Regions from separate parts of the Arthrobacter sp. KKT183 genome, predicted to be linked through region 2. Evidence: predicted binding sites of a transcription regulator. Region 2 holds the regulator's gene; the other holds the start of a gene.
The links. The regulator LexA, encoded in region 2, represses DNA repair genes until DNA is damaged. The targets are predictions, from matches to a motif close to TCGAACANNTGTTCGA.

Region 1 (3,411 bases), 1.7 Mb from region 2:
AGAGTGAGGTCAACGCCGCTGAGAACTGCCGGTCCACGCTTGGTGCGCGCAACGGACAGCCCGGACGCCTGCAGCAGGTCCGTTCCGGAGCCGGTACGAACTGTTGGTGTCTCCGGCCGGTAACCCGGCACCCAGACTCCTGCCTCAATAAGCCTGGCCCGCGTGGATTCGTGCCGGAGCACTGTAGCCGGAGCACCATCGGCGAGGATGCCGCCGTCCGAATCGAGCACCACTACCCGATCAACGACGTCAGCCCAGATCTCAACTCGGTGCTCCACCACAACGAGCGTCGCCGAGGTTCGGTTGAGTACGCGGAGAACGGCATCACGCACTTCCAGTACTCCGGCAGGATCCAGGTTGGCGGTCGGCTCGTCAAGGAGCAGCAACCCGGGTTGCATCGCGAGGACTGCTGCAAGCGCCAGCCGCTGCTTCTGACCGCCGGACAGCGCGGTGGTGGAGGAATTCAGCGGGACATCGAGGCCGACGTCGTCCAGCGACTGGCGTACGCGTGGCCAGATTTCGTTCCGCGGCACGGCCAGGTTTTCGGCACCGAACGCCACTTCGTCGCCGACCCGGGCGAGCACCAGTTGGCTGTCCGGGTCCTGGAGCACCAGCCCGGAGCGGCCTCGTGAGTCAGCCGGGCTGACGCCGTCGATAGTGAGTTCGCCGGCCTGCTCGCCCTCGTCCTGATCTCCCAGGACGCCGGCGAGTCCATGCAGCAGTGTGGACTTTCCGGCGCCGGAAGCGCCGAGGAGGAGGACACGCTGACCCGGCTCGATCGTCAGGTCGATGTTTCGGACGGCCCAGCGTGTTCGTCCGGGGTGGCGCCAGCCCCAGCCCTTCGCTGTGATCGACGCCGGGACGGGCTCAGCGACGGCGGTCATGCTAGACGTCTGCCGTGCGGCCTGCGGCAAACGCGGACAGGGCACCGGTCTTTGCAAGGCCGCGCGTGGCAAGCCACGGCAGCAGACCGGCGAGCACAACACCGGAAATGGCGGCGAAGACTCCGTACATCAACTTGTAGTCCAAGGTCCACTCGACGTTGTACATGATGTTTTCGCTGATGGCGAGGGCAAGTCCGGCGCCCAGACCTGCGAGCAGAGCTACGCCGAGGTTCCAGCGTTTGTAGAGGAACAGTGCGAAAATCAGTTCCGCGCCAATGCCCTGGACCAGCCCGGAGAGAAGGACCGCCATGCCGAACTGCGTTCCGATCAGCGCAGACACGGCCGCCGCAAGTACCTCGCAGTAGATGGCAGCGCCTGGCTTGCGAATGATGAGTCCGCCCAGCACCCCGGCAATGAGCCAGCCGCCTGAGTACAGCCCGGCGAGAGGCGGAAAGGCAGCTGTTACCGCGGCAATGCCGCTGTAACCGGCGGACCAGGCGAAGAAGATGACGCCCACGGCCACCGCGATGACCGAGGCGACCACAATATCGACGACACGCCACTCATAGCGGCGCCGGGATTGGGACGGGGTAATGCTTTGTGTTGCAGTCATGATTGTTGATCCTCCTGGGTACAGGAGGGGAAGGCTTTCCGGCAGGACGCCGTGAAGCCTCGAGAACTCGACTCCCTTCGCCGGTACTAACCGGATCAGGTTCGAGGGTCTGCGGTGATCCGCACTCTCAGCGCCCACCACCTACGTGGTTGCGCTCCCCTGTCGTTGTTTGAGCGATACCAACTCTACACCGGGGGCCGTGCCGGGGCCGTCGTCGTAATTGTGGTTGTCCCTGGATGACCCACGGACCCTCCATGGATCACCGCTATAACGCTAGGCTGGGACCAAAGCCAAGCCGACTGAAAGAGGCACCATGAACACGATTTTCAAACTGATGGGCGTTGGACTGGGCATCGGAGCGGGCCTCGTGGGCACGCAACTGGTGGACTTCATCTGGAAGCGTGCCACCGGGAACGAGCCACCGAAGGACAAAGAGGGTCTGGAGAACAGCCTCCGGTCGGCGCTGGCGTTCGCCGTGATCTCGGGTTCGGTCAGCACCACCATCCGCGTGCTCACCAACCGCACCACGCAGCGGGCCATCCACCGCTACGAGCGCACCCGCCACCTCACCTAGGCCACTCCTTTGCAGGCCTGTGGATAAGTCCGGTTGACTTGTCCTGCACATTGGTGGTTTTCGGTCGCGGTTAGTACACGTGTTCGATAAAATTTTGGGTATGGCCGTCGCACTGCTCGAACCCCGCCCGGAGGACACGTCTCTCCTGGATGGAATGCGTTCGGACCTACAGGTCTTTGCGCAGCAGCTGGAATCGACATACCTGACGCTTAGCCCGCAGGAGGCCGCGGTGACCCTGGTGGAGGTCGAGCAGCTCTCCAACCTGGTCGATCACTTGCAGACTGTGGTTGCCCGTGCCGCTGAGGACCACCAACTCGCTACCGTTGACGCCCTAGATCCGTACAAGAACACTGCGGACTATTTGCGGGCGAAAATCGGTATCAGCCGCTCCGAAGCCAACCGCCGGTTACGCCTCGGACACGACGTCCTGCCCGAGGTTCCCGGGCCGGGAGCCGCGCTCGTGCCCACCCTGGGCGTGCTGGCTGAAGCCACCAGTGCCGGAGCGGTGAGCAGCCGTGCTGCGACCATCATCCGCAACGCCGTACACCGGGTGTCCGCCGTCGCGACCGGCCGTGAGCTGGATGCCATGGAGGAGCACCTGGTCCGCCAGGCCGTTGAGTCCGACGAAGACGTCCTACGGGCCCTCGCCCAACGCTGGGAAGACATCATCGACCAGGACGGCACCGAGCCCACCGAAAAAACCCTGCGTGCCAGGCAGGGTGTGTTCCTGCGCGGTAGGCGCCACGGCCTGCACTTCATGGAAATCGGCGCCACCGACGAACAATACGAACACCTCATCACCGTCATGAACACCGCCACCAACCCCAGAACTCAGGGCACCGTTTCAGCGCCCGACGAGCCGACCCGTGAACAGAACCTGCTCGACGGGCTGGTTTCAGCATGCCGGATCGCACTGGCAGGTGATGGTCTTCCAGCGACCGGAGGACACCGACCCCAGGTAATGGTCACCATCAACTACCGCGACCTCCTGAACGACCTGACAAGCAGCGGAAACGTCGGACACGGTGGACATGACGGGCATTCGGTCTTCGCCCAACAGATAAGTGCCCGCAGCATCCGCAAACTCGCCTGCGACGCCGACATCCTCCCGCTCGTCCTCGGCGGGAAGGGTCAGGTCTTGGACATCGGCCGCACCCAACGTCTCTTCCCACCGCATCTGCGACGGGCACTGGTCGCACGCGACAAGGGCTGCGCGTTCCCCGACTGCACCACGCCCGCAACCTGGTGCGAAGCCCACCACATCATTCCCTGGGCTGCAGGCGGGACCACCAACATCAGCGACGGCGTGCTGCTCTGCACCCGACACCACCACCAGATCC
Region 2 (3,411 bases):
GCAGTCTGTTAAGGCGTTCTAGCGGATCGGTCACCATGAGAGTTTAAGGCCGCCCCATCCGCCACGAAGAATTCCGCTGAAGCCGGGCGAACTGTTACGAGCCAACCTGTGAAGAATCAGCGCGCCTACCGCTGTGCGGAAGCAGATCCGCTCCTTATGGATTTCCAACCGGAATATGAAGCGACTGCCCGGCCTGCACGGTCGACGAGCCTAGAACATTCAGTTCGACGATTTCCTCAACGACGGCTCGCGGATCACGTTCCGGCGCGTACTCGGCAGCAAGAGCCCAGAGTGTCTCCCCCGATGCAACACTGACCCGGACAGTGTCCGTGAGGTCACCGCCGGCTGTCGCTGCCTGCGCCTGGGAGGTGAAGAACGAAGCAACCACCAGCAGTACGGCAACAAGCAATGCGACCGGAATTGCCACCAGAACCACCCAGCCGCGACGGGTGAGATGAAGGCGCGGCGCCGCAGCCGGCCCGTTATTCTCACGGTCCTCTGGGTGAAGTACGGAAGCTGATCCTGCGATATGGAGCGTAGACATGGCGTCCACCTTTCTCGTTGTGTGGATCTCCCACAGCTTTGTTCGAAGCTGTGTTCTATTCCTCTGCACTTATTATTAGCACTTGTAAACTAATATTGTCGAGACTCACTCGAACAAATGTTTGAAAACACGTCCCGCCTCCCCTAGCGTTGCTGTCAAGGGTGACGGTCCGGCTGCTTCACAAACCAGCTCATCACCCGCCACTGACAAAAATGGTTGGCGAGCCGGCAGTCCGGGCCCGGCCGGAGGAAGGGATGCATCTCGTGGCAGATCTCAGTGCGGCAAAGGACATGGCAGAGGTGCCTTCGCCCGATGCGAAGCGCGGACGCGGAAGGCCGCGCGGCAGGGCCATGCCAAAGGGAATGACAGCACGTCAGACAAAAATTCTCGAGACAATTCAGCGCAGCGTAGCTGCGCACGGCTACCCGCCCTCAATGCGCGAGATCGGTGACACCGTAGGGCTTGCGAGTCTGTCCAGCGTCACGCACCAGCTTTCACAGCTGGAACGCATGGGTTACATCCGCCGCGATCCCAAGCGCCCGCGAGCGATGGAAATCCTGCTTCCTCTCACGCTCGGTGACAGCACACCGCGTGCGCTGCCCTCCTCCGCCGAAAGGGAGGAACCTGCGCGGGCATCGTCGGCCGTCGACGCGGCAATGGTCCCGCTGGTCGGACGGATTGCAGCCGGAGGTCCTATTCTGGCGGATCAGGTTGTTGAGGATGTCATGCCACTGCCCCGGCAGCTCGTCGGGCACGGCGATCTGTTCATGCTGCGTGTTTCAGGTGACTCCATGATTGATGCAGCGATCTGCGACGGAGACTGGGTAGTGGTCCGCCAGCAGAGCACAGCCGAGAACGGCGATGTGGTGGCAGCACTCCTCGATGATGAGGCCACAGTGAAGACCTTCCGGCAGCGTGACGGTCACACCTGGCTTCTGCCGCAGAACACCAATTACGAGCCGATACTCGGTGACCACGCCACCATCATGGGCAAAGTTGTCTCGGTGATGCGTGCGCTCTGACCGAGGCGCGCGGCATGGTGCTAGGCGCGCTGCGTCTCAGCGAGCCGGGAGAGGACCCCGAGCGCCGTTGCGCGGTCCGTCGTCGACCAAAACGGCGGTAGCGCAGCCCTGAGGAAGCCGCCGTAGCCCGCGGTTGCCAGCCGGGAGTCCAGTACTGCCACCATGCCTCGATCATCGTGGGAGCGGATGAGACGGCCGGCTCCCTGCGCAAGACGAACGGCGGCATGGGTAGCGGAAACATTCATGAATCCGTTGCCTCCGGCCTTTGCGACAGCTCGGGTCCGCGCAGTCATGAGTGGATCATCAGGTCGGGGAAACGGTATGCGGTCGATGGTGACAAGCCGGCAGGCAGTTCCAGGCACATCGACGCCCTGCCACAGCGACATAGTGCCGAACAGGCAGGTGTCGGGCTCCTCTGAAAACTGCTTCACCAGCGCGGACATGGAAGATTCACCCTGACAGAGAATCTCAACGTCGAGCCGGTCCCTCAACGCGTCGGCAGCGTCCTCCGCCGCACGCCGCGAGGAGAACAGTCCCAGCGCTCCTCCGCGGGAGGCTTTGATGAGCGCCTCCAGCTCATCAAGTTGTTCCCCGGAAGTCCCGCGGCCCGGTTTGGGCAGGTCCTTGGCGACGTACAGGACACCCTGTCGGGGGTAGTCGAATGGGCTGCCAACGTCCACGCCGGTCCATGACGGCGCTCCCTCGCCCGTCAAACCGAGGGACCCGGCAACCGGTCCGAACTCCGAGCCGATTGCGAGCGTAGCTGACGTGAGCACAACCGTGTGGTCCTCGAACAATCCCCGCCTGAGACGCCCGGCAACCGACAGCGGCGCAATGCTGATCGTGGCAGGCGAGGAGTCATCAGCCGCGGAGTAACCGGAGCCCGGTGTAAAGGTACTTGGCCGACTCGACCAGAGCACTTCGCCCGCGCCACCTGCTGCGACCATCCGTTCGGACAATTCGAGCAATACCAACAGCCGTGAGCGTGCCATCTGGCGGCCACCGTCTGCCGACTGGGAGGACCCGTCGGAACTCGATTCGGACAGCGCCAGGCGGCATGACTCCCGCAATTGCACGAGCGCGAGTTCCTGCAACTCGTCCAGTCCCCCAGCCATCAGACCCGTGGGCTGAGCGTCGAACGCGTTCTCGAAGGCATCCTGTGCGGCCGCCAATGTGTCCGTGTTGGAACCGAGATGGCGCCTCGCCGCTGAGGCCGCAGCGCCGATCAGTGCTCCTGACAGTTGCCCAGACACCGCAGACGTGACGCGGTCGTGTAGCTCGTGCGCCTCGTCAATGACCACTACGTCGTGCTCCGGAAGGACCGCCAGCCCCTCGAAAGCGTTGATCGCCAGCAGCGCATGGTTGGTGATGACAATGTCCGCTTTTCCTGCCCTCTCCCGTGCGCGCTCACTGAAGCATTCCTCAGCAACGGGACACTTCTGCGCACCAAGGCACTCCATGCTGGACACGGATACCTGGCGCCAGGCCCGGTCGCTGACACCGGGAAGGAGTTCGTCCCGATCCCCGGTCTCCGTTTCTTCCGCCCATTCCCGCAACCGCACGATTTCCCGTCCGAGCGGGGTGGAAGGTCCTGCCGCAGGATGCGGCGCCGCGGTGTCACCGTCGAGTGAGAAGAGGGCTCCCGAATCATCCTCGTCGGGGAAACCTCCTGCCGTCTTATGCCGGCAGACATAGTTCCCCCGGCCTTTCAGAAGCGCTACGTCGACCGGCCGAGGAAGCGAACCACGCAGGGTCTCGAGAAGTCTCGGCAGATCGCGGTTGACGATCTGGGACTGAAGGGCAAGGGTGGCCGTCGAGACGATCGAGGTTGTGTCACCCTTCACG

Region 1: the regulator LexA is predicted to act here: its motif matches at 2,143-2,158, upstream of ACZ2GY_RS13835 (HNH endonuclease signature motif containing protein).

What each region holds. Positions count from the first base shown of each region.
Region 1 covers NZ_CM145770.1:2,910,774-2,914,184, forward strand. The annotation lists gene ACZ2GY_RS13820 (ABC transporter ATP-binding protein) at 1-884, opposite strand, end outside; gene ACZ2GY_RS13825 (ECF transporter S component) at 886-1,497, opposite strand; TPP riboswitch at 1,553-1,668, opposite strand; gene ACZ2GY_RS13830 (DUF4235 domain-containing protein) at 1,811-2,071, shown strand; gene ACZ2GY_RS13835 (HNH endonuclease signature motif containing protein) at 2,172-3,411, shown strand, end outside.
Region 2 covers NZ_CM145770.1:1,233,169-1,236,579, reverse strand. The annotation lists gene ACZ2GY_RS05890 (histidinol-phosphate transaminase) at 1-34, opposite strand, end outside; gene ACZ2GY_RS05885 (LysM peptidoglycan-binding domain-containing protein) at 155-544, opposite strand; gene lexA (transcriptional repressor LexA) at 835-1,566, shown strand; gene ACZ2GY_RS05875 (ATP-dependent DNA helicase) at 1,587-3,411, opposite strand, start outside.